DNA from 2 places in the Mesorhizobium sp. M1027 genome. Region 2 is predicted to be linked to the other one. Evidence: riboswitches for the same ligand, from Rfam matches in the RefSeq annotation. Region 2 holds a riboswitch; the other holds the start of a gene.
What was found. A riboswitch is a leader RNA that binds a small molecule or an ion and turns the genes downstream of it on or off. The one in region 2 is predicted to bind cobalamin.

Region 1: it holds a riboswitch for cobalamin, as region 2 does, so the genes downstream of both, metE (5-methyltetrahydropteroyltriglutamate--homocysteine S-methyltransferase) here and NKH50_RS01060 (DUF1636 family protein) in region 2, are expected to answer to the same signal.

Annotation. Positions count from the first base shown of each region.
Region 1 is NZ_JAMYMW010000016.1:57,827-73,438, reverse strand. It holds gene NKH50_RS26360 (M16 family metallopeptidase) at 1-152, opposite strand, end outside; gene NKH50_RS26355 (hypothetical protein) at 1,115-1,369, opposite strand; gene NKH50_RS26350 (cold-shock protein) at 1,716-1,928, shown strand; gene NKH50_RS26345 (Ros/MucR family transcriptional regulator) at 2,156-2,626, opposite strand; gene NKH50_RS26340 (DUF982 domain-containing protein) at 3,029-3,283, shown strand; gene NKH50_RS26335 (cytochrome-c peroxidase) at 4,082-5,137, shown strand; gene NKH50_RS26330 (helix-turn-helix domain-containing protein) at 5,415-5,744, opposite strand; gene NKH50_RS26325 (B3/B4 domain-containing protein) at 6,182-6,778, opposite strand; gene NKH50_RS26320 (hypothetical protein) at 7,006-7,350, shown strand; gene pdxR (MocR-like pyridoxine biosynthesis transcription factor PdxR) at 7,347-8,843, opposite strand; gene NKH50_RS26310 (trans-sulfuration enzyme family protein) at 8,926-10,158, shown strand; gene NKH50_RS26305 (dihydrodipicolinate synthase family protein) at 10,211-11,113, shown strand; gene NKH50_RS26300 (FMN-binding negative transcriptional regulator) at 11,148-11,366, shown strand; gene metE (5-methyltetrahydropteroyltriglutamate--homocysteine S-methyltransferase) at 11,465-13,810, opposite strand; cobalamin riboswitch at 13,906-14,106, opposite strand; gene NKH50_RS26290 (hypothetical protein) at 14,662-14,916, shown strand; gene NKH50_RS26285 (helix-turn-helix transcriptional regulator) at 15,234-15,612, opposite strand, start outside.
Region 2 is NZ_JAMYMW010000001.1:221,262-236,873, forward strand. It holds gene NKH50_RS01030 (precorrin-3B C(17)-methyltransferase) at 1-704, opposite strand, end outside; gene NKH50_RS01035 (precorrin-2 C(20)-methyltransferase) at 701-1,459, opposite strand; gene NKH50_RS01040 (precorrin-8X methylmutase) at 1,456-2,088, opposite strand; gene cobG (precorrin-3B synthase) at 2,091-3,581, opposite strand; gene NKH50_RS01050 (cobaltochelatase subunit CobN) at 3,578-7,249, opposite strand; gene cobW (cobalamin biosynthesis protein CobW) at 7,268-8,308, opposite strand; gene NKH50_RS01060 (DUF1636 family protein) at 8,305-8,739, opposite strand; cobalamin riboswitch at 8,778-8,981, opposite strand; gene NKH50_RS01065 (winged helix-turn-helix domain-containing protein) at 9,011-10,210, opposite strand; gene NKH50_RS01070 (NADH-quinone oxidoreductase subunit A) at 10,546-10,911, shown strand; gene NKH50_RS01075 (NuoB/complex I 20 kDa subunit family protein) at 10,902-11,483, shown strand; gene NKH50_RS01080 (NADH-quinone oxidoreductase subunit C) at 11,489-12,094, shown strand; gene NKH50_RS01085 (NADH-quinone oxidoreductase subunit D) at 12,104-13,294, shown strand; gene nuoE (NADH-quinone oxidoreductase subunit NuoE) at 13,295-14,356, shown strand; gene nuoF (NADH-quinone oxidoreductase subunit NuoF) at 14,368-15,612, shown strand, end outside.

The DNA.
Region 1 (15,612 bases), on a different contig from region 2:
CCGCCGTCGGTGGCGGCCAGAGCCGGAGAGGTCGTCACCAGGGCCAGCGCGGTGGCAATGAACGCCTTGCACAGCCAGGAGGACGATCGATGGCTTCGGTTGTGGTGGCTGGTCGAAAGGCAAGGTTCGAGGCAAAGTGATTTGTTCCTCATATTGATGAAGGCGCTGCGTCCCCGTCTCCCCGCGTGGGAGGATCGGCGGGCAGCGCCGAGCCAGATGAATAAGCTCTTCATGGGGCCAGGCCTTACTCGAGCCTCATCTTTGGATGGAACCAGGAGACTTGCGGCGGTATTTCTTGGTGAGGTGATCATGGGACGGATTCTCCTTGGTCCGCGACGCCTTGCGGATGACCAAGCATGCACTGTGCCAGATCAGAAAACCGTTCGAGGCAGTGGACAAATCGGGCTCTGCCATGTTGCGCATCCGACATTGTCGGACATCAGACAGGGCCGAACGCGACGCGCGCGCGGCTGAGAATATGTTCTTCGTTCGGAAGACGATTAGGCGCGCTGCCGGGGAGGGGTATAGGATGCGCTTCGAATGGCCGCTGCACTGACGGTGAGAATGGAGATGTTGGTCGCCCCAGCGGAACCCTGTCCTCGACAGCCAGACCGGGTCGATGCTGAAGGGCAGAGGCGTGAGCAGCCCAGCCAACTCGAGCGCGAAGCCTGCTCGCGCGCTAGGACGGATCTGATCCAAAAATCGGCGAGTTGGGCGATATCCGCGAGGCGTCGGAAAACGAAGATCGTAAGAGTCGGGCGGGAAAAAACGATGCGGTTGCGCGCTTCTGGCGTAATGCGCCTGCCGCGAGGCCGTTGAGCCTGATGAGTTGCTGCGGGAAAGGGGAGTGTTTGCGCGGGACCTTGGTCAAACGTGAGAAACAACCGTCGAGCTCGCCGTGGATAGGGGGCATGCAGGCACGTTTGTCGCTGGAGGACAGCAGCACGGAAGCTGTCCGCCCTTGCCGTCGTCGCTGGGTACCAAACAGAAGAATTTGGCGGTCGCGATCGAATTCATCTGCGTAAATACCGCCTGGCTGTGCTCGGTTTAACGGCGAACAGATTTTGCCTTCTTTGCGGCTGCAAACGCATCCCTGGCGGCGTGGTCCCTAAGGTCAAGAGCATCGGGTGAGTAACAGCCTGATCCTGCTCAATCTGATGCGCGCCAACCGCCTCGCCGGATTGTGGAACCGCTCGCGGTTAGCTTCTACCAGAAACAGCAAGGTCATGAAATCAAGTAGGAAGTCGTCGATCGCTTGGGCGATTGTTTCTGACTTGCCCTTGAACTGGTCCAGCAAAACGCGCGCGTTATCGATCGCTTCCACGCTGGTGCCATCGATTAACTCCTCGACCCTCTTGAAACAATCCAATTCGAAACTCCTTCAAACGCTTGCCAAGCCGTTATGCACGAAGGTAGCTCCGTGAACTACCCGGCCTTTGACCTGGCGGCACGAGCAGCGGTCGGCCTTACGTCCCGTGCCTCCAAGCACCAGCCCTAGACGTGGCGCTGAGGAGCGTTGGAAGGATCGGGCGCTTCCGGCCATGCTCGAGCGGTAGTGTAGGACAGTGCTTGCTGGCGACTACGGCCAAAATGGAGTGCGCCAGCTGATCGGGGCTTAACAATTTTTCGCTTTTTGCTGCGCCCAAGTCTCGGCTATGAGTCAGGCAGGCCTAATGGCCGGCCCGACGTTGCAATTGTTAAGGAGGAACACGTATATGCCTACTGGAACGGTAAAGTGGTTCAACAGCACCAAGGGATTTGGATTTATCCAGCCCGACAATGGCGGTCCGGATGTTTTCGTCCACATTTCCGCTGTCGAACGCGCGGGCCTCTCGACCCTCGCTGACGGCCAGAAGATCAACTATGAGATCGAGCAGGATCGCCGCACCGGCAAATCCTCCGCTGGCAGCCTCAGCAAAGCTGGTTGAAATTTTCTCCTGCGTCCTGGCAAGAGTGGGCGCGTAGGTCCGGAGGTCCTCACGGCCGCTCGATAGGAGCGAGCAAAAACTGAGGGCAGCAGATTGCTGCAGGCGTCGCGAAGTCCTCATGAAACAAAAAAGCAAGGCGGGGTTGGCCCCGCCTTTTTATATGACGATATGACGCGCAGATTAAGCCGATGGCTGCAACGCTCCAGAACGAATCTCCATTGCCGAAATCAAGCCGCGACCTTCTTGCGGGTTCGCTTCGTCGGCGCCGGCTCCGGCGCTTCCGGCGCTTTCGGTTTGCGGCCGAGCCCCATTGTCTTGGCCAATGACGAGCGCGCCGCGGCGTAGTTCGGCGCGACCATGGGATAATCCGCCGACAGGCCCCATTTGGCCCGATATCCATCCGGCGTCAGCCCATAGTGGGTCGACAGATGGCGCTTTAGCGATTTGAATTTCTTCCCGTCCTCAAGGGAGATGATGTAGTCCGGTGTCACCGACTTCCTGATCGGGACTGCAGGCGTAAGGGCAACCGGCTCTTTTGCAGAGACACCTTCCGCCGTCCCTTTCAGAGCCGCGTGCACTTGGCCGATGAGGGCAGGGAGATCCCCCACCGGGATCGGATTGTTGGAGACATAGGCTGAGACGACATCGGCCGTGAGCTCGATGAGGGTGTTGATGTTTTTTTCGGCTTCTTCTGTCATGAAACTCTCCAGGCGGCGTGAAACACAGTCGGCGAAGCGTCGCTTCATAGTGGCGGTCTCCGCTGAAAGCAACCAAGGTCTCGACAGGATTATTGCGATGCTCGTCCAGCGAGATCTATGGCGCAGTATCGCGCCGTCATGTCCGTTGATGCGTTCCGTTGTTGGCGACCTGCCGCGGTGCTTGCGCATTTTCAGGCGCGTCTCGGCCGTAAGCTTTGCGCCAAAATGACCAGTAATCTCGAAACGAAGCGGGCTATTCCTATTTCGCCATTCTCTTTTTGGCTGTGAAATCGATGGCAGAGCAGTGGCCGCTTCCTGGTGGCGCGTGGAGGAACTATCAAGCGTTGATTCGCAATGGTCGAAACGATCTAGATTCATCCGGTGAGCCGCTCTTGCAGCAGGATGTTAGGGATTGACCCGCTGGCAAACCGAGGACATCACGCCGCTGCTTTGCTATTGAACCGCTATCGCTGTGACAACACATTCCGCCCCGCCCTCAGGGCGTGCTTTGATGCATACAACGGACGAAAACCTGAGAGCGCAGCGCGCAAGGCTGTTTTCCGCTTTGCGAAACAGGTCGCCATATTGGAAGATGCAACCTCGGCGATGCAATGGCTCGCTGCCTGCATGTCGGGCAGTGGAAAAGCGCAAGTATAGGCGCCGCAGTCGTGTGTGAGGCTGGAGCGGGTACGCCGACGAGGTTATTGTGTCGAGATTTCGCCGGCATCTGGAGCGTAGTGTAGCGAACAAACAATATTTTGCGGCGCTATGGCGATGTTAATCATCTTGTTGTATTTGTAAATCAGCTTCTCGCGATAGGATTGCAACGCCTCCGGTGTGAAAATCACTGCGTGGGACTTGGTTCTCAAATTCATGATGGTAAATTACCGTGTAATGATTGCAAAGCAGTTGTCCCATCGAAGCAAGATGATAAACGAAGCCAAAATTGTGCTCCGTCGTCTGCCAATATTCGCGCTATGGAGGCCTACAAGCCAATTAAAACAGCTACTCGGGCGCCTCTGAAAGTGTTAATTCTGCTCACCCCAAACGGCCCTCTACAGTCGAAATAAGATCGTCCCGCAAAGGTGCTACAAGACACTATCGCGGATCGATTTGGGCCAAGGTCGATCTGGCGAAGGCAGGCGGAAGTCGAGCAGGACCTGCTGCGGAACAGATAACCGGCCCCAAACCGAATCCGACACGGTGGCCCCGATTTCTTCATAGTTGAAGGCGCAGAGAGAACCGGAGCACGGCTCCGGCGCCGCCGCTCGCCGAGCAGCGATCCTCCGCCTCCCAAAATCCAATCGAGAAGAGCGTTCAATTCCGGGACGGTCCAAGCTCTGCCGCAAAAACAGGTGTCAGACCCCCGGTCCTCTCCCGCAACTGATCTAGCGCAGGGCGTTCATGAGCCGCATATCCCAGAGTGGCTGCGTGCACGACGCAGCGAGATCATTTATGAAAATCCTATTCAGTACGATGGCTGTCCCCTTGCTGACGGCCACCGCCTTTGCTGCGGATTCGATCCCCGCAGACCTCAGAGAAACGGCAATGGCCACTTTCAAGGCTTTGCCACCCACCACGCCGGCAGTCGCCAACAACCCGATCACCCCGGAAAAGATCGCTCTCGGCAAGGCACTGTTCTTCGATCCACGCGTCTCTGCGTCAGGCGTCTTGTCGTGCAACTCGTGCCACAACCTGGCCACCGGCGGCGACGACAATCACGAAACCTCGATCGGCCATGGTTGGCAGAAGGGACAGCGCAACGCGCCGACTGTACTGAACGCTGTCTTCAACATCGCCCAGTTCTGGGATGGTCGTGCCGAAGACCTGAAGGCTCAGGCGAAGGGACCGGTCCAAGCCGGGATCGAAATGGCCAATACACCGGGCCAAGTCATCACCACGCTCAAGTCCATGCCGCAATATGTCGAGTGGTTCGATGCAGCTTTTCCGGCTGAAGCCGATCGGGTCACCTTCGACAACCTCGCCAAGGCAATCGAAGCCTTCGAGGCGACACTGGTCACGCCGGCCCCCTTCGACAGTTTCCTGAATGGCGATGACGCCGCCATGACTTCCGAACAGAAACAGGGCCTGGCGCTTTTCATGGACAAAGGCTGCTCGTCCTGCCATGGCGGTATCAACGTTGGTGGGCAAGCCTATTACCCATTCGGCCTCGTGGAACAGCCCAGCGCCGAGGTCCTGCCGGAAAAAGACAAGGGCCGATTTGCGGTCACCAATGCAGCCGACGATTCCTATGTTTTCCGCGTGGCGCCGCTGCGCAACGTTGCACTCACCGCGCCATACTTTCATTCGGGCAAGGTTTGGGATCTGAAACAGGCCGTTGCCATCATGGGAACCACCCAGCTTGGCGTGGTACTGGCGGACGAAGAAGTCGACCTGCTTGTTGCCTTCCTCAACTCGCTGACCGGAAAGGCACCCGAGGTCGCCTATCCCATCTTACCCGCCGAAACGGCGACAACACCCCGGCCTACAACGCAGATCTTAGGAAAATAAACGGCCAGCTGACTGCGGAACATCGCAATTGGCAATGATTGCGACTTTTACTGGACGAGACGAGTCGCGACGTCCATGAGAACGCAAATGGCTCGTTTCCAAAGTGCAGACACTGCTTCCGTCACCAGCTCGTTGCGATGGAATCATGTTTGGGATCTGGCGTGCGACATGCCAAGGAAGGCGTCTGACGCATGAGGCTCGCGCGCTGTCGATACCGCGCGGCGGCCGGCCATCGCGCTGGCGGCCGAATTGCCGCGCGCCGAAGTGATCGGCCCCCTTAGGGCGAAGGGGCAGCCACTCCGTCCTCCATGTCCAGCGATTCTTCGACTGCTTCCGGATTCCGGGCGATGGTCCAAAGGAGAGTATTCGCCGCTGCATCCGGTTTCGAGCGACCTTGCTCCCAGTTTCGAAGCGTTGCCAGATCGAGGCCATACCTCACGGAGAACGCCTCCTGGGACAGCTTCGTGCGATCCCGGACTTCGCGAACACTTGTCGGCCGCGGCGCATGAACCTTCGCGATCACGCCTGCGGACGACAGTTCATTCTTCAGTGCCAATAGGTCGTCGACGCAAGGAACCGTCACGAACGCCTTGCCGTGATCGACCATGTCCGTGAGTATCGCGTGGGCCGTCCTGAGCGGCAGCTGTCTCTTAACGAGAATCCGGGCGGCCTCAGGAGTATTCGCGCCGTGAAGAAAACTGAGGCTCAGTCGGACGGGAGAGCCTGACGACACCGGGACGACGTCCCGGGTTCGCACCCGTTGTCCGAACCGCTCCATGAATTTCGATTTAGTCGACATTAAGCTTCTCCGCGATCACTCGACCGAGCTTGCGCAATTTGGACCATCCCCACTGGAGCATCGCGATAAAAGTACGCCAAACAACGCTAAGGGAGAACAAGCAGTGATCTGATTTCGTTCGACGCTCGTTTTCGAGAGCCGTTCTGGGTCGTTCGCAATCAACTGTGTAGGCCAGCGGAGCGAGCAAGGAGCGCCAGATCCGGACAGGGCTGAGTGGGGTGTTTCTCCGAAAGGTGGGCCATGCCCTAAGGGACACGAGATGTAGTGGACTCGTCGATCCGCGCGGTTTCGATTCGCGCACCCGGGCACAACGCTTGGATAAGTCCCATCAAATGCTCTCCGGTGCCCGTCATCTGTTTAGCTGACATTGGGCCGAGGGCTTCCAGCACGAGCCACATGGCGCGGGTATCGGCCGTGACCATGGTGCGCCGCCCCTGCCGCCAGTTCCAGCGGCGGCACGTGACACCGGCATCATCGCACCAGATGACTTCGCCCGGTTCGGGATGCTCGGTGACCATTTCACCTTGCTCGATCGTGTCGAATGGCTCCGCTCCCTTCGCAACTAGAAGTCTCGGGACCCCCTGGTAAAGATCGAGATCTTCCCCGCCAATCGGAACGCCATACAGCACGCTGACGGCATTGTAGGCATCAACCAGTGGGGATATCCGCGGGAGAGAGCCATCTTTCCGCACCCGCTTGAGAAGCGCGGCGGCCGAGCACGGCGTTCGATTGGCCTTTGTGCCGAAAGCCTCGTAGGCAACGGCCCACGCCGCAAGATGCGCGTCCCTTTGGGCGTCATCGCGAAGCGCCGCCTGTTCCGCCGCCGCAATCGTGTCGTTCAACGCCTGTGCATCCGGCACGTCGATTTCAGCGTTCCGCACCACAATGCTGATCAGATGAAAATCCGGGTAGCGGGCCTTGATCTCGGGGGCAATCTATGGCGTGAAAGACATGGGATGCTCTTTTCTCATGGGGAGGCTTTGCGCTGCGGGTCGTTCGGGAAATGTTTGAAGAAAGGTGCTTGTCGAGCGTCCAGATCTTCTGGCATCGGCATGGTGCATGCCGCACCATGCGCTGGATAATTCCATCATTCGGCCGTGGACAAGGCCTGGTAGAGATCGTCGATTATCTCTTGCGGGTGCTCGAGCCCGCCTCGGCCGGCAACAAGCTACGCCTCCGCCAGATCCTCCATTTCATAAAAGGCAGCGGGCGCGATATGGATGTGAAGCAGCTTTCCTTGCCGGTTATGCATCGCTCTCGGAAATTCGTCTCGCACGAAAATCTGCCGCCAAACTGGCCTGATCAACAGCACCAGTTGCATAGCGTTTTCCCAGTCCAGTTGACTTTGCAACGAAATGCGGTTCAGCCCAAGGGTCGGTTTCCTCGCCAGCACGCCACGTCCCCGCCGTTTTAGCCACCGTGTCCCGGCAACGCGTCTTGCACCTGCTTGACAACCGCTCGCAGGATCTCAACGCCCTTCTCGATTTGCCGAATGCTCAAGGCGGCATAGCCCATGACAAGCCCCACGCGATCGATGTGGCCTTCGTCCGATTGCCGCTCGTAGAGGGGCGAGATCAGGTGCAGCCCCAGGCCCGCGCCTCGGGCGGCTTCGACCAGGGTCGTTTCCCGCGATCGCGGCAGTTCGTCGAACCAAACGACGACGTGCAGACCGGCCTCTGCTCCCTGGACAGCGATGCGATCTCCGAAGCTGCGCCGCAAGGCGCCCAACAACGCCTCCCGACGCTCGCCGTTCAGCCTGCGCACACGCCGCACATGGCTTTCGTAGCCGCCACTCTCGATCAAAGAGGCCAGAGCCTCCTGTTCAGCGACCGGCGAATGTCGGTCCGCGAATTGTTTGGCGGTAGCGAAGACCTCCTGCAATTCCGTCGGGACGACGAGGTAGCCGATACGCAGCATCGGCGAGAGCGTTTTGGAGATCGTGCCGAGGTAGATGACAGCCCCGTGGTCCTCAAGACTGTGCAGCGGAGGGACCGGATTGATGTCGTAGCGATATTCGCTGTCGTAGTCGTCCTCGATCACATAGGCGTTGTTGTGCCGCGCCCATTCCAGAAGCTGATGGCGGCGCGCGATCGGCATGACGCCGCCCAGCGGAAACTGATGCGATGGCGTGACATAGGCCAGTCGTGCCCCGATCCCCGCCAGCAACTCCGTCTTCATCCCGTCCTCGTCGACGGTGACCGGGACGGGCGAGGCACCCGTACTGGCAAAGACCTGACGCGCCATCCTATAGCACGGGTCCTCGATGACGAAGCGGTCGGCGGGATCGAGAAGCAGGCGAGCGCACAGATCTAGGCCCTGCTGCGAACCGTTGACGATGATGATCTGCTCGAGCTCGCAGCTCAGAGTTCGGGCGCGCCAGAGATAGCCCTGGAGCGCCTGGCGCAGCCCACGCCAGCCGCGAGGATCGTCATAGGCAAGACGCAACGGGCGCTGCCCCATCGCCTCGTTCATCGCACGTTTCCAGACCAATGCGGGGAAGTCTGACGGCGCCAGGTCGCCATAGCGGAAATCGACCTTCAGTCCAGTCGGCAGATAATCCGGCCAGGGCGGCGTAACGCGCAGTCGTCCCCCATAGGCGGACAGAAGAACCTGGCCGACCCGTTTCGCGGAAATGCGGCTTGTCTCAGGGCCGATCAACGAAGACACAACGCGAGGTCGTGCGCCTTGACGGACTTCGATGAAACCTTCCGCGGTCAGTTGGTCATAGGCGACCGTCACCGTCGTTCGCGAAACCCCAAGGTCATTTGCCAGGCCGCGGGAGGACGGCAGCTGACTGCCGGTTTCATAGACGCCGCCGAGGATTTGCTCGCGAAGAGCCTCGTAGATCTGGCGTGCACCCATCGCGTGCGAGCGACCTGCAGAACCGGCACTTGAAGACTGGACCATTTCATTCATTGCTAACTGGATATTTCACATTGGCCAGTTTGCCGTCAATCTTTCGGAAACCCAAGAAAGATCTAGAGGCCGAATGACCCGTTCCTATCAATCCGAAACCGATGCTCTCACGCGGTCGCCCAACGACACCGGTCCCGGATTCGCCACTCGGGCGATCCATCATGGCTACGATCCGGCCCGCTTTTCCAATGCCGTTCAGCCGCCAGTCTTCTTGACCTCGACCTATGGATTCGAAAGCGTGGCAGCGAACGAGGCCGCCGCCACCCTTGGCGGAAGGCTCTATGCGCGCGAATACAATCCGACGACGGAGATCCTCGAGCAACGGCTCGCCAATCTGGAAGGAGCCGAGGCAGGTTTGATCGTTGCCTCGGGGATGGCGGCTTTCGGCACACTGATCTTGTCGCTCCTGTCCCAAGGCGATGAACTCATCGTCCACAAGACGCTTTATGCGAACACGCTTGCCATGGTCGAACAGGCGGTCCCCCGCTTCGGCATCAAGGTCGTCGCGGTCGACCTGTCCGATCCTCACAATCTCGATGCCGCGATCACCGAGCGGACCCGGCTTGTTTTCTTCGAGACGCCGGTGAATCCGCTGAGCCGCATCCTCGACATCGCTGCCATTGCCGAGCGCGCCCACGCGCGCGGTGTAAAGGTTGCAGTCGACAGCACCTTCGCCTCGCCCGCGCTCCAGCGGCCGCTCGAACATGGGGCCGACCTCGTGCTCCACTCCCTGACCAAATACATCAATGGGCACGGCGATGCCCTTGGCGGGGCGATTCTCGGCGACGCGCAAACGCTCCGCACGCTGCACGAAACGGGCCTGCGCTACATCACCGGCGCAGCGCTCTCGCCCATGTCAGCCTTCCTGATCCTGCGCGGTCTGAAGACGCTCACGCTGCGCATGGAACGCCACAGCGCCACGGCCCTTGCGGTGGCTCAGGCGCTCGAGGCGCACCCGGCGGTGGCATGGGTGAGTTATCCCTTCCTCGACTCGCACCCTGATCAGGTGACGGCGCGAAAGCAGATGTCCCAAGGGTCGGGCATGTTGGCCTTTGGCCTCCACGCTGGGTTCGAGGGCGCGCGGCGGATGATGGACCGGCTCAACCTGATCACCCGGGCTGTCAGCCTCGGTGATGCCGACAGCCTCATCTATCATCCGGCAAGCCTGACCCGTGCTCGTCAGCCGATCCGCAAGGATGCGCATCTGGCCGATGGAGTCGGCGAGGACCTCATGCGTCTCTCGGTGGGTCTTGAAGACGCCGATGACCTAATCGCCGACCTGCGGCGGGCTCTGGACGCCCTGTGATGACCTGTGGTCCGGCCAGTCCTGCGCTCGCGTACAAACCCGGAGCCTTGCCATGGCATTCCTGAGCGGCCTTTCCGCGTTTCCCATCACGCCGACCGATCGGGACGGCCGCGTCGATACCGTTGCTCTGCGCAAGCTGATTGCCAGGCTTTGCGCCGCTCAGGTCGATTCCATCGGTCTTCTCGGCAGCACCGGCACATACATGTATCTGACGCGCGAGGAACGGCGACGGGCGCTCGCCGAGACCTTGGACGAAACCGGGGGACAAATGCCGGTCGTGGTGGGTGTGGGCGCGCTGCGCACCGACGAAGCAGTGAGGCTCGCGCAGGACGCTAAGGCCCTTGGGGCTGCCGCGGGGTTGCTTGCCGCCGCCTCTTACACCCCGCTCACTGATGACGAGGTGTTCGAACATTTCTCCACGGTGGCGCGCGAAAGTGGCCTTCCGATCGTCATCTACGACAATCCAGGAACGACGCATTTCCGTTTCACCCCAGCACTCGTCAGCCGCCTGGCAAACGTGCGGGGGATCGTCGCTATCAAGAATCCGACAGACAAGGGCGATGCGATCAAGAGCCATCTGGCCGACCAGAGGCGCACTGTGCCGGAAGGGTTCTCGATCGGCTACAGCGGCGACTGGAACGCTGCAGAGGCCATGATCGCTGGCGCTGACACATGGTACAGCGTCCTCGCGGGCATCCTGCCCGAGGTCTGCACAAAGATCGTCACAGCGGCGCAGCAGGGCGATGCGGCCGAAGCGCGACGGATCGATGCCGCGCTTGCGCCGCTCTGGAGCCTCTTCAAGGAGTTCTCGAGCCTTCGCGTCGTCTATGCACTTGCCGAATTGCTCGACATTTGCCGTGCCGACCCCCCGCGTCCCATCCTGCCTCTGCCCTCAGCAGCGAAGCGCCAGATCGCCGCCGCGTTGGAAGGCTTGCCATCGGATGTCAACCGGTGAACAGCGAACCCGGCGGCCAGTGAAGGAACCTGTCATGTATGTACCCGCGCATTTCGATGAACCGAGCCGAGAAGTCCTTTACGAACTGATCGAGAACAGCGCACTTGGCATGCTGATAACCCATGGCCGGAGCGGTCTCGACGCCAATCACATCCCCTTCGAACTCGACACGTCACAGGGAGAAAACGGTTCCCTTTATTCCTGCGCGATTAGTACACGTGCCGAAGGAAAGTGCACTTTCTCGCTCGAGTGACTTATTTCAAAGGATGTGATCGCGTTTTGGCACATTCACGGCCCACATGCGGCAGCCGCTAACTCACCACATGGTGAGCAACCAGGAAACCTTCCGGCCTACACTTTCTCCCGGAGCGCGCGTGCTGCAGCAACCATGTTCATGAGGGCAGGGCGGACCTCCTCCCACTTGCGGGTTTTGAGGCCACAGTCCGGGTTTACCCACAGTTGGGCATCGGACAGTCGCTCGCGGGCAAGCATGACGAGATCCGAAATCTCGCCGACTTCCGGGACCCGTGGTGAGTGAATGTCGTAGACTCCGGGCCCGATTTCATTCGGATATTTGGAGCTCGTGAAGGCGTCCAGCAGTTCCATTTTCGAGCGCGACGTCTCAATCGAAATGACATCCGCATCCATTTCAGCGATCGCGTCGATGATCTCGTTGAACTCCGAATAGCACATGTGGGTATGGATTTGAGTCGCGTCCTTTACACCCGTTGAAGCGATCCGGAAGCATTCGACAGCCCAGTCGAGATAGTCGTTCCAATCAGACTGGCGCAGTGGCAATCCTTCGCGAAACGCGGCCTCATCGATCTGGATCATCCTTGCGCCGGACCATTCGAGATCCGTCACTTCGTCGCGGATGGCGAGCGCGATCTGGCGGCATGCTTCGGAGCGGGGTACGTCGTCGCGAACAAATGACCAGTTGAGAATGGTCACTGGGCCTGTGAGCATTCCCTTCACAGGGTTTTCCGTAAGCGACTGGGCGAACTGCCACCAGCGCAGCGTCATCGGATTGGGCCTCGATACGTCGCCGAAGATGATGGGGGGGCGCACGTAACGCGACCCATAGCTCTGCACCCAGGCATGCTGGGTGAAGGCGAAGCCGGACAGCTGCTCGCCGAAATGCTGTACCATGTCGTTTCGTTCGAACTCACCGTGCACCAGCACGTCCAGCCCGATCTCTTCCTGCCAGCGAATTGCAGCCTCGATCTCCTTCTTCAGGAAGGTCTCGTAGTCGACATAGCTCAGCTGGTCCTTCGCATGAGCGGCCCGCGCCCTGCGTACCTGCGGCGTCTGCGGGAAGGACCCGATGGTCGTCGTCGGGAACGGCGGCAGCCCGAGCGTGCCGGCCTGGACTCTGGAGCGCTCGGCAAAAGCGCTCTCTCGTCGCTTCATGCTGTCGTCAATGCTGGCGATCCGCCCCTCAACCAGCGGGTCATGGATCTTCGTGGATGTCACGCGAGTGGCGGCAGCCTCGGCAGACGCTTTCAACGCGCCTGCCACCGCATCCCTGCCTTGGGACAGGGCCCGGGCAAGCAACACCAACTCGTCGGTCTTCTGGGCCGCGAAGGCGAGCCACGACCTGATGTCCGCGTCGAGTTCCGTCTCCATGCGCAGGTCGATCGGCACATGCAGCATCGAGCAAGAAGGCGCGATCTCGACGCGGTCCAAGGGCCAGCCGGCGACGATCGGTTTGATGCGGTCGAGAATGGCGGGCAGGTTCGCACGCCAGACGTTGCGGCCATCGATCAAGCCAAGCGAGAGCACCAGATCCTTCGGTGCGAGCCGACCCACCGTTTCCAGCTGCTCGGGAGCGCGCACGAGATCAATATGCAGCCCGGCCAGGGGCAGAGAAACCGCGGTTTCGAGATTGTCTCCCAGCGGCCCGAAATAGGTAGCCAGCATGATCTTCAGCTCGGGCGCGGCTTTCGACAGCTGGCCATAGGCGAATTCGAACGCAGCTCGTTCGTTCGGGTTCAGATCGAGGACAAGCGCTGGCTCATCGATCTGCACCCAGTCGGCTCCAGACAGCTTCAGCCTCTGCAGGAGTTGCTCGTAGACGGGCAGCAGCCGCGGCAGGAGCGCGATGGGATCGAATCCTTCGGCAGGCGATTTCGCCAGCTTGAGGAAGGTGATCGGTCCAAGGATGACTGGGCGTGTGTGAACGCCGAGAGCTTTAGCCTCGATGAAGTAATCGACCGGTTTCGTCGACGAGAGGGCGAACGTCTGATCATCGTTGAGTTCCGGCACAATGTAGTGATAGTTGGTGTCAAACCACTTGGTCATTTCCATCGCGGTTACATCAGACCGATGAGCCGCCTGCTGGTGACCAGCGTGTCGACAATCCTCCGTCTGACCTTGGTTGCCCCGCGCCATTGCGAAGTAGATGTCAAGTGGAACCTCGCCGCTATTCCAGCCGTAACGGGATGGAACGGCGCCGACCATGGCTGCGGTGTCGAGCACATGGTCGTAGAGCGAGAAGTCGTTCGACGGGATTTTCGACACGCCGCGATCGTGCTGCTCCTCCCAGCTAGCGGCACGGAGCGCCTTCGCGGTCGTGAGAAGGTCGGCAGCGGACGATTTTCCGGACCAGTAGCTTTCAAGCGCGAATTTCAGTTCTCGCCGACGACCGAAACGGGGCACGCCGAGCGTTGCTACAGGAATTTGCTGAGAGACAGTCATGCCAGACCCCGATGGTTGGGGCGTCGGTGACAAGGAAGGCGCTAGCAGGCCGGCACGAACGCCAGGCTGCAGCGGCCACCGAGACACCCCGCCCGTGGACGTAATTCGCCGTGGCAGGTCTCCTGGCTCGCGGGGTCATAGCCTCTACCCGTCTTCCCAAGGCTATTCGCCTCAGTGACATGAGTGGGGTTGGCTCGCCGCTAACAGTTGCGGGGGCAGCGCCGGCATCGCACCGGCTTCCCTCTTAGCTCCGCTGCGGCAGCGCCGTACGGAGAACCACGACGCGGGAGACAATTACAGCAGTTCGCTTCTTTGTCAACGCCGCATAAAGAAATGTTTATGTCGTTATGTTAAATTTCCGTTGGCATGTTCCAAAGGTCGCCTCGAAAGCGAAAACTGTGGAAGCCTTGAGCGGCCGGTAAATCAAAGCAATGACGCACGGCGCCCTTGTCCAGGAGGATAGGAGTTCGTCGGCTGCCGGCAGCAAACATACCGGCAAGCGCCGTGGTGCTGCTTAGCGCATCATGCGAACCACCTCGGCGTCGAACTTCGGCTCCGAGGTTCCGACCGCTTCGTTGGTGATCTGCTCGCGACCATATTCGGCTCAATGGCGAGGCTGTTGCCCATGTGGAAGCTGTTGGCCGTGATGCCCTCGGTGATATGACACAACGATTTCGGGGGGAGCACACCGAGGCCAGGCGCAGCGGCGTGTTGCGAAGTGATCGAGGCCAATGTCTCGAACTGCTTGTTCGCAGCCCACCGGCTCAAGGTAACCCGGCTCAAACCACCGGGCCAGCTCAAGTCCTGTCCAAATGAGGCCTGAGCGGCAAATCGTCGTGCACGCGCACGGTTTGGCGTTCGATCTTGTGATGCGTCTTGGGCGGACAATCGCCACGGTGCAGCGCGCAGAAGCGGTCCCCAATTGGGAAGCCGAGGGCGGTGAGGGCAAGCCAGCGCCACAGGCGGAAGGGGACTTGGACCTGTTTGCCCTGCTGGACCACAAGTTCGCGACACAGGGCCTCAAGGAGAAGACCAAGAGTGATTATGCGCGGGACCTCGCCAAATTCATCAAAAGCAGCGGGCAGTCAAAGTTCGGCGCCGATTGACATGGAGATAGCCATCGCGGCCGACCGCCCAGGCGGACCGCAAGCCGGAATACAACCGGGTGCAGGCGGCCAAGCTCGTCCACAAGATGGCGTCGGGCACACACCGGCGATGGGAGAGCGGACCGTGGAGTGCAGGAACTTCACGCCTATCCACGCTCCCGTGGACGTGTCCTGCGGCACATCGGCAGCGATATTGAGGAGGCAGTTGAGCTTCTGGTCGAGCACTCTTACCTGCCATTACCTACGCTTAACGTCATCTCGTACTGAAAACGCACCACGCAAGGTCGAGATGTAACATGCGCCCTTCGTGGATGGTTCTAAGCTTCCTCGGGCGCGGTCAATCTGTGATAACGGTCGCTTGGAACCTCCATCACCGCGACGCGATCAAGGTTGGCATATCGCGCTCGGTAGTAACCTTCTTCCTCCACTTCGGCGAAACTACACTGGGGAACGTCAAAGGTCGCAGCTTCCAATCCGAAGAAAGTCGTAGCGGTTTCTTCATCCAAGAAGTTCCACTCATCTTCTCCGTCGTCATATGTGACGCGAACATAGGAGGCCATGCGCGCGGCTTCCTGATCACCCATCTCTGCGATGATGGCATCGCATTCTTTCTTCAGCTTTCCTGAAACCTCACCCTTATCCCAGTCATCCAAAGCCCGATAGATTTCTGGATGATAATACTCTGGCATCTCCTCT
Region 2 (15,612 bases):
TTGATGATCCTGGTTTCCGGCGAGCCGATGATGATGCAGGTCGCCATGTCGGCCTTCGCGGCATCGGCGTCGGCCAGCAGAAAAACCTCGATGCGCTCGTCGGGACGGCCGGCGGCACGGCCGAAGATCACCGGCGTGGTGCCGGGCAGGATCGCTGTCAGGCACTCGAAGGCGCGGCCAAGCTGCCAAGGGCGTGCCTTGCTGATCGGATTGTAGAGCGCGATCACGAAGCCGGCGCCCGCCGCGGCAAGCAGGCGCAGCTCGATCAAATCCCACGGCTTCAGATTGTCGGACAACGAGATGGCGCAGAAATCATGGCCGAGCGGCGCGCCGATGCGGGCGGCGACGGCGAGCATGGCGGTGATGCCGGGCACGATAGCGATGTCGACCGTGCGCCATTCGGGTGGGCCCGCCTCGATCGCCTCGCAGACGGCCGCCGCCATGGCGAAGACGCCGGGATCGCCGCCCGACACGACGGCGACATCGTGGCCTTCCGCAGCCTTCAGCAGCGCGTCCCTGGCGCGCGCGAGTTCCTCGCGATTGTCGGAAGCGACGCGGGTCTGCTCGGGGCGCAGATCTAGCCGGTCGAGATAAGGCTTGTAGCCATAGAAGAATTTTGCCTCGCCAACGGCGCGGCTGGCTTCCGGCGTCACCTGATCGGCATTGCCGGGCCCGAGGCCGATGACGGTGAGGCGGCCGCTCATGCTTCGGCTCTCAATGCGCTAGGCCGGCCCGACCAGCCGGCCACCAGCACGATGGCGAAATAGGGCGCCTGGTCGTCCTTTTTGTCGGCCAGCCGCATCGAGACGCCGCCCGGCATGGTGCCGCGCTCGACATAGATGGCCCGCGCCAGCTTGTCGGTTGCCTCCAGCGCGCGCCTGATCTTGGGCAGGTTGCGGCCGACCTTCATGATCACCGCAGCGTCGGTATCGGCGAGGCGACGCGTCAGCTCGAATTCGCTCATCGTGCCCGGCAGCACCGTCAGCACGTCGTCGCCCTGGACGATCGGCAGGCCGGTCGCCGACCAGCAGCCGGACATGGCGGTGACGCCTGGGATGACTTCGGTCGGAAAACGGTGCGCCAGCCGGACATGAAGATGCATGTAGGAGCCGTAGAAAAGCGGATCGCCTTCCGAAAGCACCGCGACCATCCTGCCGGCGCTGAGGTGCGCGGCGACCTTTTCGGCCGATTGCTCATAGAAATCGGTGATCTGCGAGCGGTAATCGCTGTGATCCTTGTCGATCTCGGTCGTCACCGGATAGAGCAGCGGCAGTTCAATCAAATCGGGGCGAAAATGGGCGCCGACGATGGCGCGCGCATTGCTGTTGTTGCCGCGCTTGGCGAAATGCGCAACGACATCGGCCTCGGCCAGCGCACGCACCGCCTTCAGCGTCAGCAGGTCGGGGTCGCCGGGACCGGTGCCGACGCCGACCAGTCGACCTTTTGCGATCACGTTCATAGGCCCGGCCTCGCCAATGCATTGAGGGCGGCGGCGGTCATGGCGCTGCCGCCCAGCCGGCCGCGCACGACGGCGTAAGGCACGCCATAGCAATTTTCGGCCAGCGCATCCTTCGATTCGGCGGCACCGACAAACCCGACCGGCATGCCGATAATCGCCGCCGGCTTCGGCGCGCCGTCGCGCAGCTTTTCCAGCAGATAAAACAGGGCGGTCGGCGCATTGCCGATGGCGACGACCGAACCGGCCATGCGCTCGCCCCACAGGTCGATCGCCGCGGCCGAGCGGGTGTTGCCGATCTTTTTCGCGATGTCGGCGGTCCGCGGATCGCGCAGCGTGCAGATTACCTCGTTGCCGGCAGTCAGCCGGGCGCGCGTGACGCCGTGCGAGACCATCTGCGCGTCGCAGAAGATCGGCGCGCCGGCGCCCAACGCTGTGCGCGCGGCGGCGACGAAATCGGTCGAGAAAACGAAGTGCCGCGCGGCCTCGATCTGGCCGCATGCATGGATCATGCGGATAGCGACGTCGGCCTCGGCTTCGGAAAAGCGCGACAGGTCGGCCTCGGCGCGGATGATGGCGAAGGAGCGCTCATAGATCGCCGTGCCATCATGGATGTAGTCGTAGGCGGTCATGTTCATTCCTGTCGGTAAGCTTTGACGACGCCCGCCGTGCCGAGCCTCGCCAGGCAGGCGGCAACGGTTTCGCCGGGATGTCGTGCGCTGCGGATCGCCGCTGCAACGCGGCCGATGCCGTGCGCGGCGTCGTAGCCCGGCCTGTATCCGGCGGGCAATGCCTTTGCCGTCCCGTCCACGACAAGTCCGGCTCCGTTTTCGCCACCGACCAGGGTCAGCTCCGCCGGACCGGGATGGGCGCAGCCCTTGGCGCAGCCGGAGATGTGCAGCGTCAGCGAGGAATCGAGGATGTCGCCGTTTTCTGTAGCGATGATCTCGGCGATGTCGCGGGTGGCGATGCGGCCGGAGGCACAGGCGGGTGCGCCAGGGCAGGCGGCGATTTTCGTGCGCGGATCGGCTGCGTCGGTGACAAAGCCGAGGGTTGCGGCGGTGTTTTGAAGGGGCTGGTTGGCGGCTGCCGGCTGACCGAGGAGAAGCAGGCCCCGCCTCGGGGCCAGGCGGATTTCGACTGTGCCAAGAGTGAGGGCACTCTGCGCGAGGCCGATGAGTTTATCTGCGGGCATGCTGCCGTAGGGCAGGCCGATGCCGAGAGCGTGGCCGTTACTCAGGTTGAAGATACCAATGGGCGGGCGATGGCGCTCTACGGCGCCCCCCTCTGTCCTGCCGGACATCTCCCCCTCTAGGGGGGAGATTGCGCCTTGGTCTCCGCCTTCGCTAATCGCCGAAGTCGCGCCAAATACCAAGGCAGCAGAAGGACGGCCGTCGGCGGAACTGCCGATCTCCCCTCTAGAGGGGGAGATGTCCGGCAGGACAGAGGGGGGCGCGAAGGAATGCCAGCTTGCGAGAGATCTGCGCTGCCGTTCCGTCAAATCCCTTGCGTGAGCGTCGCGGCCTTTTTCGGCGACCATCCTGAGAATCGCGACGGCGATATCACGGGCTGCTTCCTCCTCGGCCATGGCGAGAGGCTTGGCATTCTGCCCGTCGCCAGCAACGGCTATCAGCCAGCGGACGCCCGCGTCGGTTCTGATCGCAGCCAGTCGTATGTCGGCCGTCACCGCATCCATCGTCAGTTGCCCGCCGCCGTCGATGACGACTGAAACCTTCGGACCGAGCCTTGCCGTCAGACCAGCCTCTTCAATCGCCACCCGAATCCGCTCCGCCATCGGGCGCGGGTCGGCTATCTCCTCCGGGTCGAGCCCGGCCAGTGGGCCGGTCTCAACCGGCACGCCGGTGCGCACGGCGATGCCGAGCGCATCGACCTCCATCGCCAGTAGCCGGGCGCTTTCGTGCGTCAGGCCGCGTATCTGCAGGCCGCCGCGGGCGGTCACTTCCATGATGCCGTTGCCATGGCGCAAGGCGGATTCGCAGAGTCCGATCAACGACTTCGGCAACAGTCCTCCAGCGACCGGATTGAGCCGCACCAGCAGCCCGTCGCCGGTTTGCATCGGCGCGGACAAGGCAGGGCAGGCGCCACGGCGCGAGAAAGCGTTCATGCCGCCACTCCCAGAGCTTGCGCTTCGGCAATCAGTGCGGCGAGATCGTTATCGATCGAGTTGCGCAGCGGATGCCAGAGCCCGCGCCGCCGTGCTGACAGCAAACGCTCGGCAATCACCTTCGCCGCCGCCGGGTTCTCGCGCAGGATGAAGGCGCGCACCACGGGGTCGCCGAGATAGGCGTCGTGCACGGCCTCGATCAGCGTGCCTGATATGGCATGGGTAGTCTCGGCAAAGCCGACCAGCCGGTCGACCGTCTCGGCGAATTCCGAGGCGCCGCGCGGCCCGTGCCGCATCTGGCCGGCGATGAAGCGCGGGTTGACCGCGCGGGCGCGAACTACCCGGGATACGGCCTCACCAACCGAGCGCGGCTTGGGCTTTTGCGGGTCCGTGGTGTCGAGCACGATCACGTCGGCGTTCTTGCCGAGCGCGGCAAGCGCTGCCGAAAAGCCGCCGATAAAGGCGACGTCGGCCGAGCCTTCGAGGATGTCGCGGCCGGGGTCGTCGCCGGTATGAACCAGAAGGTCGGCCTCAGCGATGCGACCCTCAAACGCGCCAGGCGCCGAAATGCCTTCGCCCTCGGCGCCGCCATAGGCATGCGAAGTGGCGTCGAGATAGGCGCGGCCGATCTCTTCGCGCGCCGACCAGTCGCCGCTCGACAACATGTCCTCGACGCCGGCGCCGTAAGTGCCGGGCGAAGTGCCGAAAATGCGCGGGCTGATCTTGCCGTCGATGCGGGTCCTGGCCGCCAGCGGGTTTTCCGAATCGTGCTCGTCGCGGGTCGCCACGGCGTTGGCCGCGGCGTCGATCAGCGCGATCTGGGTCGGGAACATATCGCGGAACAGGCCCGATATGCGCCAGGTGACGTCGACGCGCGGGCGGCCGAGCGTTGCCGGCGGCAGCACCTCGATGCCGGTGATGCGGCCGGTGGCTGAATCCCATTGCGGCCGGCAGCCCATCAGCGCCAGGCCTTGCGCGATCTCCTCGCCGCCGGTGCGCAGCGAGGCCGACCCCCAGAGGTCGATGACCAGCGAGCGCGGCCAGTCGCCATGCGATTGCATGTAGTTGCGGACGACTTCTTCCGCTGCCGCCTTACCCAGATCATAGGCGGTCGGCGTCGGCATGGTGCGCGGGTCGGCGGTAAACAAATTGCGGCCGGTCGGCAGCACATCGCTCCGGCCACGCGCCGGCGCGCCAGCCGGACCGGCAGCGACGTGGCGGCCGTCGAGGGCGGCAAGCAGCGCGGTTTTTTCAGCTGCCGCACTTTGCCGCCGTACCGGATCAGCTTCGCCTTCCGGCGAGCGGCCGTAAATGTGCAGGCCGTCCTTGATGGCGAAATCCTTGAGATCGCAGAGCCAGGCGTCGATGCGGCGCAAAGCCTCGTCGGCTGCGTCGGTCCTGGCGACACCAGCCTCTGAGGCGAGGCCGGTCTTTTCCGCCGTTTCGACTATCAGCTTCGCCAGGCGGTCGCGGCGGCGGCGGTCGAGCCCGTCGGCCTGGGCATATTCGTCGACCAGTCGTTCGAGCCTGTGCTGGTTTTCGTCCAGCCCGGCGCCGGTCAGCGGCGGCGGCAGATGGCCAAGCGTGACGGCGGCAACGCGCCGCTTGGCCTGCGCTGCCTCGCCGGGGTTGGAGACGATGAACGGATAAATGACGGGCAGGGCGCCGGTGACGATTTCGGGAAAGCAGTTTTCGCTGAGCGCAACGGTCTTGCCGGGCAGCCATTCCAGCGTGCCGTGGGCGCCGACATGGACAATTGCATGGATGCCGAGCGACTGGTGCAGCCAGAGGCCAAAGGCGACCAGCGCATGGCGCGGCGGCAATGTCGGGTCGTGATAGTCGGCGCGGCGGTCGACCGAGCGCCCGCGATCGGGGGCGAGCGCCACGGTGATGTTGCCGAACGTGGCCGTGCGGAAGGCGAATTGTTTTTCGCTGACCAGCAGCGAAGGTTGGCGTTCTGTCGCGCCCCCCTCTGTCCTGCCGGACATCTCCCCCTCAAGGGGGGAGATTGCGCTGTTGTCTCTACTTTCGCCAATTACCGAGGGCCTTAAGGGAGAGCCGGTGGCGGAACTGCTAATCTCCCCCCTTGAGGGGGAGATGTCCGGCAGGACAGAGGGGGGTGCCTCGCACAAACCTGTCTCATCTTCTGGATTTCCCCATGCGGCTTCCACCGCAGCGATGGCCGACGGCGGCAATTCCGTCGAGAAGGTCAAATACTCCTTCAATGCCAGCCCATGGCCGCCCCGTTCCAGCAAATCCAACAACTCCCTTGGCGTTTGCGGAATCCTTTCAACGGCGTAGCCCTGTTCGCTCAGGTCGTGCAGCATTGCCAGCACGCTGGACGGCACGTCGAGGCCGACGGCGTAGCCGGTGCGACCGGGGGCGCTCGGATAGTCGGGGATCAGGATGGCGAGCTTGCGTTCCGCGCGCGGCGTCCGCCGCAGGCGCACGAATGCCTCGATACGGTTCGCCACTTGCGCGACGCGGTCGGGCTCTGGCCGGTTGGCGAAGGCGCGGAAGGCCAATGCGGGATCGGTTTCGCTTTCGCCCTTGAAGGAAATGGCGCCGGCCAGGATGCGGCCGTCGAGCTCGGGCAGGACGACATGCATGGCAAGGTCGGCGGGCGCCAGGCCGCGCTGATTGGTTTGCCAGATGTCGCGGCGGGTGGTTGCGACGATGACCTGGAACACCGGCACGCCGGCGCGGTCGAACAGGGTTTCAACGCCCGGCTCGGCCCCGGAGGCGAAAGCTGTGGCGGTGATGATGGCGGCAGGCTTCAGCGTTGCAAGCGCGGTTTCAACAAAGGCGAGTGAGGCCGGGTCCTTGAGGCTGGAGACGAAGATAGGCACGGGAGCCATGCCGCGCGCGCTCAGCGCTTCGAAAAGCGCGTCGATGGGCGCGACGTCGGCGGCGAGCAGCATCGAGCGGTAGAAGAGGATCGGCACGACTTCTCCCTCCCCCTCGAGGGGAGGGTGGCCCGAAGGGCCGGGGGTCGTTGCGGCAGTGCTCGACATTTTTTTCTGTCGGCGCGCTTCAAAGTGTTGGCGCGCTTCGGAGAGGACCCCACCGCCGGCCTTCGGCCGGACCCTCCCCTCGAGGGGGAGGGGGACGACCCCCAGCCCCGGCTCGTAAAATCCCGCCTTTGGCACACTAACAGGTTCGGCTATCGCCGCACCCGATCCAGCGAGACTTGCCAGCCTCTGCACCAGCGCCGTCATATTTGCCGGCCCGCCCTCGCGGAAATAGCCCAGCAGGGCGTCCAACTCCTCGCGCGACAGCGTCGAGCCTTCGATCAGTCGCAAATCCTCGTCGTGGCTCTCGCCCGGTAGGAGCGCCAGCTTGATACCGCGATTTCGCGCGATAACGGCGAGCTGGTCGCAGCCATAGCGCCACCACTCGTAGCCGCCGAGAATGCGGACCAGAATGACCTTGGCGTGGCGGGCGACGCTCTCGGTCCAGAGGTCGACGGACATCGGATGGCGCAGGTCGCGCAAGGCAGCGAGCCGCATCGAGGGCAGGCGGTCCGCATCCGCCTTCCACGCCGCCGCCAGCCCGGCCAGGTCGCTGTCGGTGAAGGACAGAGCCACGACATCCGCAGGCGTTTGCCTGAGATCGACAGGCTCGGCGAGATCGTCGAGCGAGGCGGATGTGGTGGTGAGGATGTGCATCGCGGCTCGTACCTGGGGTCAGCCGGCGAGGATACGCTCTATCGCCGGGCGGTTCAGCCCTTTCAGACCGATGACGACAAGGCGCGAGCGGCGATCGTCTTCAGCCGTCCAGGCGCGGTCGTAATAATGGTTGACGCGCGGGCCGACGGCCTGCAGCAGGAGCCGCATCGGCTTGCCGCCAACCTCGACGAAGCCCTTGACGCGCAACACGTTTTCCTCCGCCGCCGCCGTGGCGACGCGTTGTGCGAGCTCGTCCGGGTTGGACACGGACGCGATGTCGATGACGAATGAGTCAAAATCGTCATGCTCGTGGTCGAGCTCGTCGTCGTGATGGGTCTTGCGGTTCTCGATGTCGTTCTCGACGGCGAGGCCGAGGCCGAGCAGCACCGACGGATCGAGCTTTCCTTGCGAAGTCGGCACGATCTTCACCGCCCGCGCAACATGCTTGCCGATGACGGCATTGGCACGGGCCGAGCCGGCTGCGTCCATCAGGTCGCGCTTCGACAGGATGATCAGGTCGGCGCAAGCGAGCTGGTCCTCGAATACTTCCTCGACCGGATCGTCGTGTTCGAGCGTCTCGTCTTGCGCGCGCTGCGCCTGCAGGGCGTCCATGTCGTTGGCGACGCGGCCATCCGCCAGCGCCGGTCCGTCGACGACGGCGATGACGCCATCGACGGTCACCCGGCTCTTGACCGACGGCCACTGGAAGGCCTGGACCAGCGGCTTGGGCAGGGCCAGCCCGGATGTCTCGATCAGGATATGGTCGACCCTCGGCATCAGCGACAGGATCTGGTCGAGTGCCGGGACGAAATCGTCGGCGACAGTGCAGCAGATGCAGCCATTGGCCAGCTCGACAATGTTTTCCTCGGGGCAGGTGTCGATGCCGCAGCCCTTCAGGATCTCGCCGTCGATGCCGATGTCGCCGAACTCGTTGACGATGATGGCCAGCCGCTTGCCTTTGGCGTTTTCGAGCAAATGGCGGATCAATGTCGTCTTGCCGGCGCCGAGAAATCCGGTAACGACGGTGCAGGGGACGCGCGAAAGGGGGGCAGCGGTCATATCAAGTCCTTCAAAAGGTCGAGGGGAGGGATGCGGGCAACCAGACCGCGCTTCAGGCAATCGGGACGGCCGCGCCACGGAATGAGCCCATCCGTCGAGGTGGCGAACAGCTTTGCGCCGGTCACGAGATCGGCGCCGCTGGTCGCGGTCAGGTCGCCGAAGACGTAACTCCAGCAGCCGTCGCGCAGCATGGCGGCGCTGAGCCGGCGCTTGCAATTGCCGAGGCATTCGACGGTGCGGATTTTGATGTTTTCGCCGGAAGCGGCGCGGCGCGTGTCCTCGGCGAGCAGTTCGCCGGCGCGGGGATGAGCGTCCGAACAGGTCTCGTCACGGCAGGAAGAGCAGACGATGACGGTAACGCCGGCCGGGGAATCGTCAGGGCCGGACAATAAATCCGCTGTCTCAGCCGAAAAACTGCTGTCGCGTTCCAAATCAGGCTCCTTGCCCGGAAAACCCGCCAGGCGATCGGATTCTTATGTCCTAGACGGCAGGTCTCCTGGCTCGCGGGTCATCGCCTTGGTGCCGCCTTCCCGGGAATATCCCAGTGGTTTTCGGCCTTGGCTCGTCGCTTACAGTTGCGGGGACAGCCGCGGATTTGAAATCGAGATTTCGCACCGCATTCCCTCTTGGCCCCTGCCGTTGCGGGCAGGGGACCGTCTGGAACGGATTTAGGCTTGTGGAGGCAGTCGTGTCAACGCACGTCTATGACGCGGCGATATCTGCGAGCGGCCGGCCAAGGTCGCCGGCAGCCGTCACCTCGATGCGCTCAAGCCCGAGCCAGCCCTGCATCTGCTTCAATTCCTCGAAGAGTTCGGCAGCGGTTTGTGGCGGGGCGCCGGGCTCCGCATAGGCGGCATGGACGCGCAATACGCCGGCCGGACGGTCGGCCCTGAGGTCGACGCGCCCGACGATGCTGTCGCCGAGCAGGAACGGCAGCACATAATAGCCATACCGGCGCTTTTCGGCCGGCGTGTAGATCTCGATGCGGTAGTGGAAGTCGAACAATCGCTCGGTGCGCGACCGCTCGAAGACTACGGGATCGAACGGCGCAAGCAAGGCGCGCGCCTCGATCCTGCGCGGCAAACGGACGTTCTTGTGGAGATAGGCTGTTTTGCTCCAGCCGTCGACGCTCACCGGCAACAGCTCGCCAGCCTCGACCAGCTCCTCGATGCGGCCCTTAATATCGGCGGGCGAGAGGCGGAAATAGTCGCGCAGGTCGCCTGCCGTGGCGACGCCATGGGCGCGGGCGGAGATGCGCAGCAATTCGCGGTGGGCGTCCTCGGGGCAGGGAACCGGTAGAGCGAGTATCGCGGGCGGCAGTACGCGCTCCGGCAGATCGTAGAACCGTTCGAAGCCGCGGCGATGCGCGGTGGTGATGCGGCCGGCCCAGAACAGCCATTCGAAGGCGTGCTTGGCATGGCTCCAGCCCCACCAGCCGCCCGAACCCTTCTGGCCTTCGAAAGCCGACGCCGCGATCGGGCCTCGTTCGGCGACCTCGCGATAGATGTCTTCGATATAGGCGGCGTGCTCGCGGCCCCATTTGGCCAGTCCGCTGTACATTTCCTCGCCGCGCTCGGCCCGCTGCATGCGCCAGCGCATCAGCGGATAGGTCTCGACCGGCAGGAAGGAGGCTTCGTGCGCCCAATATTCAAAGACCATGCGCTTGCGCGTTATGGCGGCGTCGTCGAGCAGCGCCAGCTTGTAGGGGCCAAGCCGCGAATAGAGCGGCATGTAGTGGGCGCGCACCACGGCGCTGACGGAATCGATCTGCAGCAGGCCGGTACGGGCAAGCACGCGGGCCAGATGCCGGCGGTCGGGCGTACCGGCGGGGCGGGGGTCATTGAATCCCTGTGCCGCCAGCGCGATGCGGCGGGCCATGCGAAGTGAGATTTTTTCCTTCATCAAGGCGGTATCCTGATGATGCCGGACAGAGCAGAGAATCTGTGATTCCGCGCCATGCTAGCAGGGTTTTGGCGTCATCCATGTCAGGAGAGAAAAGTGGAGTGAAAAGTGAAAGAAATCAAACAGGAGCGGATCTGACCAGTTTTCCCGGATATGCCGCCCAGTACCGCGATTTGAACAAGGTTTGACTTGCTTCGCCGAAAGCGCTGCGCTAACCCTCGCCGCGTTGCAGCATAGAGCCCCCTTAAAACGGTTCAGTGGTTAAACTGTCACGCTTCCGCAAGTGGGTCCGGTGCTGTAATCAGAGTGGATTGGCCGCCAACGGAAACTGCAGCATGAACGCACTTTTAGGTTCGTACCTGCCCATCGTCCTGTTCATCGGCGTGGCGCTGGTGGTCGGGCTGGCGCTGCTTGCCGCACCCTTCCTGGTGGCCTACCGCAACCCCGATCCGGAAAAGCTTTCGGCCTATGAATGCGGCTTCAACTCGTTCGACGATGCGCGCATGAAGTTCGACATCCGCTTCTACCTGGTGTCGATCCTGTTCATCATCTTCGATCTGGAGGTAGCCTTCCTGTTTCCTTGGGCGGTGTCGTTCAGCCAGATCGGCATGCTCGGTTTTTGGTCGATGATGGTGTTTTTGGCGGTGCTGACCATCGGCTTTGCCTATGAATGGAAAAAAGGAGCGCTGGAATGGGATTGAACGACAGTTCCGGCACGCTCGTCGCGCCGAAGCCCAAGGGCCTCATCGACCCCAACACCGGCAGGCCGGTGGGGGAGGATGATCCGTTCTTCCTGGAGATCAACAACGAGCTCGCCGACAAGGGCTTTCTCGTCACCTCGACCGAGGCGCTGATCACCTGGGCGCGCAGCGGCTCGCTGATGTTCATGACCTTCGGTCTCGCCTGCTGCGCGGTCGAGATGATCCATACCTCGATGCCGCGCTATGACTCCGAGAGGTTCGGTGTCGCGCCGCGCGCGTCTCCGCGTCAGTCCGACATCATGATCGTTGCCGGCACGCTGACCAACAAGATGGCGCCGGCGCTGCGCAAGGTCTACGATCAGATGCCGGAGCCGCGCTACGTCATCTCGATGGGCTCCTGCGCCAATGGCGGCGGCTATTATCATTATTCCTATTCGGTGGTGCGCGGCTGCGACCGCATCGTGCCGGTCGACATCTACGTGCCCGGCTGCCCGCCGAGCGCCGAAGCGCTGCTCTACGGCATCCTTCTCCTGCAGAAGAAGATCCGCCGCACCGGCACGATCGAACGGTGAGCGGCATGACCCAGGCGTTGAATGACCTCTCGACCTATCTCGGCGAGAAGCTGACCGGCCGGATCGGCGAGGTGGTGTTTGCCTATGGCGAACTCACCATCTCGGTCGAACCGCGCGACCTGATCGAGGTGGTGACCTTCCTGCGCGACGACCCGAAATGCCAGTTCATCTCGATCATCGATGTCTGCGGCGCCGATTATCCGTCGCGGGCAAAGCGCTTCGACGTCGTCTATCATTTGCTGTCGCCGATGCAGAATATCCGCATCCGCATCAAGGTCCAGGCCGACGAAGAGACGCTGGTGCCGTCAATCACGGGCATATATCCCGGCGCCGACTGGTTCGAACGCGAAACCTACGATCTCTATGGCGTGCTGTTTTCGGGTCATCCCGATCTGCGGCGGATTCTGACCGACTACGGCTTCGAAGGCCATCCGCTGCGCAAGGACTTTCCGCTGACCGGCTTCGTCGAGGTGCGCTACGACGACGAAGCCAAGCGCGTCATCTACGAGCCGGTGGAGCTCAAGCAGGAATTCCGCAATTTCGATTTTCTCAGCCCTTGGGAGGGGACGGATTACGTTCTTCCAGGCGACGAAAAAGCCAAGACGAATTGAGACGCCTCCATGGCTGAAACCTCCGTCCGCAACTTCAATATCAATTTCGGCCCGCAGCATCCGGCTGCGCACGGCGTTTTGCGCCTCGTGCTGGAGCTCGACGGCGAGGTCGTCGACCGGGTCGATCCGCATATCGGACTGTTGCATCGCGGCACGGAAAAGCTGATCGAGCACAAGACTTATCTGCAGGCGGTGCCTTATCTCGACCGGCTCGACTATTGCGCGCCGATGAACCAGGAGCATGCCTTTGCGCTCGCAGCCGAGCGGCTGCTCGGCATCGAGGTGCCGAAGCGCGGGCAGCTTATTCGAGTTCTCTACTCTGAGATCGGCCGCATCATGTCGCACATCCTCAATGTGACGACGCAGGCGATGGATGTCGGCGCGCTGACGCCGCCGCTGTGGGGCTTCGTCGAGCGCGAAAAGCTGATGGTGTTCTATGAGCGTGCCAGTGGCTCGCGCATGCATGCGGCCTATTTCCGGCCGGGCGGTGTGCATCAGGACCTGCCGAAGAAGCTGATCGAGGACATCGGCAAGTGGATCGACCCGTTCCTGAAGTCGATCGACGACCTTGACGCGCTTTTGACCGGCAATCGCATCTTCAAGCAGCGAAATGTCGACATTGCCACCGTCTCCCTGGCGGACGCCTGGGCCTGGGGTTTTTCAGGCGTCATGGTGCGCGGCTCGGGTGCGCCGTGGGACCTGCGCAAATCGCAACCCTACGAATGCTATGCCGAGCTGGATTTCGACATTCCGGTCGGCAAGAACGGCGACTGTTTCGACCGTTATCTGGTGCGCATGGAAGAGATGCGGCAGTCGGCGAAAATCATGCGCCAGTGCGTCGACCTGTTGCTCGGCAAGGAGGGCGGCGGGCCGGTGTCGAACCTCGACGGCAAGGTGGTGCCGCCGAAGCGCGCGGCGATGAAGCGCTCGATGGAAGCGCTGATCCATCACTTCAAGCTCTACACCGAAGGCTACCGCGTTCCGGCCGGCGAGGTCTATGCCGCGGTCGAGGCTCCGAAGGGCGAGTTCGGCGTCTATCTCGTCTCCGACGGCACCAACAAGCCCTACCGCTGCAAGCTGCGCGCGCCGGGCTTTGCGCATCTGCAAGCCATGGACTTTTTGTGCCGCGGCCACATGTTGGCCGACGTCACCGCCGTTCTCGGCTCCCTCGACATCGTGTTTGGTGAGGTCGATCGCTAAATGTCAGTCCGCCGTCTCGCAGAAGCCAGCCTCCAGCCAGCCTCCTTCGCCTTCAACCGGGCGAATGCGGCAGCGGCGAAGCAGTGGATCAAGAAATATCCGAAGGGGCGCGAGCAATCCGCGATCATTCCCTTGCTGATGCTGGCGCAGGAGCAGGAAGGCTGGGTGACCAAGGCGGCGATCGAGGCGATCTCCGACATGCTCGGCATGCCCTATATTCGCGGGCTGGAAGTCGCTACCTTCTACACGCAATACCAGCTCAATCCGGTCGGCACCCGGGCGCATATCCAGGTCTGCGGCACCACGCCCTGCATGCTGCGCGGCTCGGAAGCGCTGATGGATGTGTGTCGTTCGAAGATCCATCACGACCAGTTCCATACCAACGACAAAGGCACGCTGTCGTGGGAGGAGGTCGAGTGCCTCGGCGCCTGCGTCAACGCGCCGATGGTGATGATATTCAAGGACACCTATGAGGATTTGACGCCGGAGCGGCTTGCCGAGATCATCGACCTTTATGACGCAGGCAAGGGCGCCGCGGTGAAACCGGGACCGCAAAACGGCCGCATCACCTCCGAGCCGGCCAGTGGCCTGACGACCCTTAAGAGTGAAAAGGCGATCCTCAAGGCGACCCGCGACCGGGAAACCAGGGCTGCGACCAAGGCCGCCAAGGAAGCGGCGCCGGCAGCTGACGCCGCAGCGCCGGTTCCGCCTGCTGCCGCGCCTGCACCGGCACCAGTTGCGCCCTCGAATGCCAGCAAGCCGAAGACCGATGCGGTCGAGACCAGCCCCGCGCTGAAATCGCCGTCGGCGACAAAAGTCGCGCCCGCGGCGGAGAAGGCGGCGAGCGTTGCAGCGCCTCTGCATTCGGCCGCCAATGCCAACAAGGCCGAGCCGCAGGTCGAGGACGTCTCGAAACAGCGCAAAGGCTCCAAGAACAAGGCCGAGCCGGCGTCTGCTTTCAAAGCGCCGGAGGCCAAGGTTAAACCGGCGAAGGCTGCCGCCGAAGCGGCCAAGCCGTCGCCCGGAAACGGGAGCCGGCCGACCGGCAAGAAGCCGGTCTGAAGGAACGAGCAATGCTTCAGGACAGAGACCGCATCTTCAACAACATCTACGGCCGCTTCGACAAGTCGCTGGCCGGCGCCATGGCGCGCGGCGCCTGGGACAACACGCCCGGCATCATCGCCAAGGGGCGCGAGTGGATCGTCAACGAGATGAAGGCATCGGGCCTGCGCGGCCGCGGCGGCGCCGGCTTCCCGACCGGGCTGAAATGGTCGTTCATGCCCAAGCAAAGCGACGGTCGGCCGAGCTATCTCGTCGTCAATGCCGACGAGTCCGAACCCGGCACCTGCAAGGACCGCGATATATTGCGCCACGATCCGCATACGCTGGTCGAGGGCTGCCTGATCGCCGGCTTCGCCATGGGCGCGGTCGCCGCCTACATCTATGTGCGCGGTGAGTTCATCCGCGAGCGCGAGGCGCTGCAACGCGCCATCGATGAGGCCTATGCGGCCAAGCTGATCGGCAAGAACAATACCTCCGGCTACGATTTCGACATCTACATGCACCATGGCGCCGGCGCCTATATCTGTGGCGAGGAAACGGCGCTGCTCGAAAGCCTCGAAGGCAAGAAAGGCCAGCCGCGGCTGAAGCCACCGTTTCCGGCCAATGTCGGCCTCTATGGCTGCCCGACGACGGTCAACAATGTCGAGTCCATCGCCGTGGCGCCAACCATTCTGCGCCGCGGTGCGGCCTGGTTCTCGTCCTTCGGCCGGCCCAACAATGCCGGCACCAAGCTGTTCTGCATCTCCGGCCACGTCAACAATCCGTGCACCGTTGAAGAGGCGATGTCGATCCCGTTCCGCGAACTGATCGAGACGCATTGCGGCGGTATCCGCGGCGGCTGGGACAATCTGCTGGCGGTCATTCCGGGCGGCGCCTCGGTGCCGTTGGTGCCGGCCGAGCAGATCATCGACGCGCCGATGGATTTCGATGCGCTGCGTGACCTGAAATCGGGCCTAGGCACCGCGGCTGTCATCGTCATGGACAAATCGACCGATGTCGTGAAGGCGATCGCGCGGCTTTCCTACTTTTACAAGCATGAGAGCTGCGGCCAGTGCACGCCCTGCCGAGAGGGCACGGGCTGGATGTGGCGGGTGATGGAACGGCTGGTGCGCGGCGAGGCGCAGAAGCGCGAGATCGACATGCTGCTCGACGTGACCAAGCAGGTCGAGGGCCACACGATCTGCGCTCTGGGCGATGCGGCGGCATGGCCGATCCAGGGCCTGATGCGGCATTTCCGCGGCGAGGTGGAGCGGCGC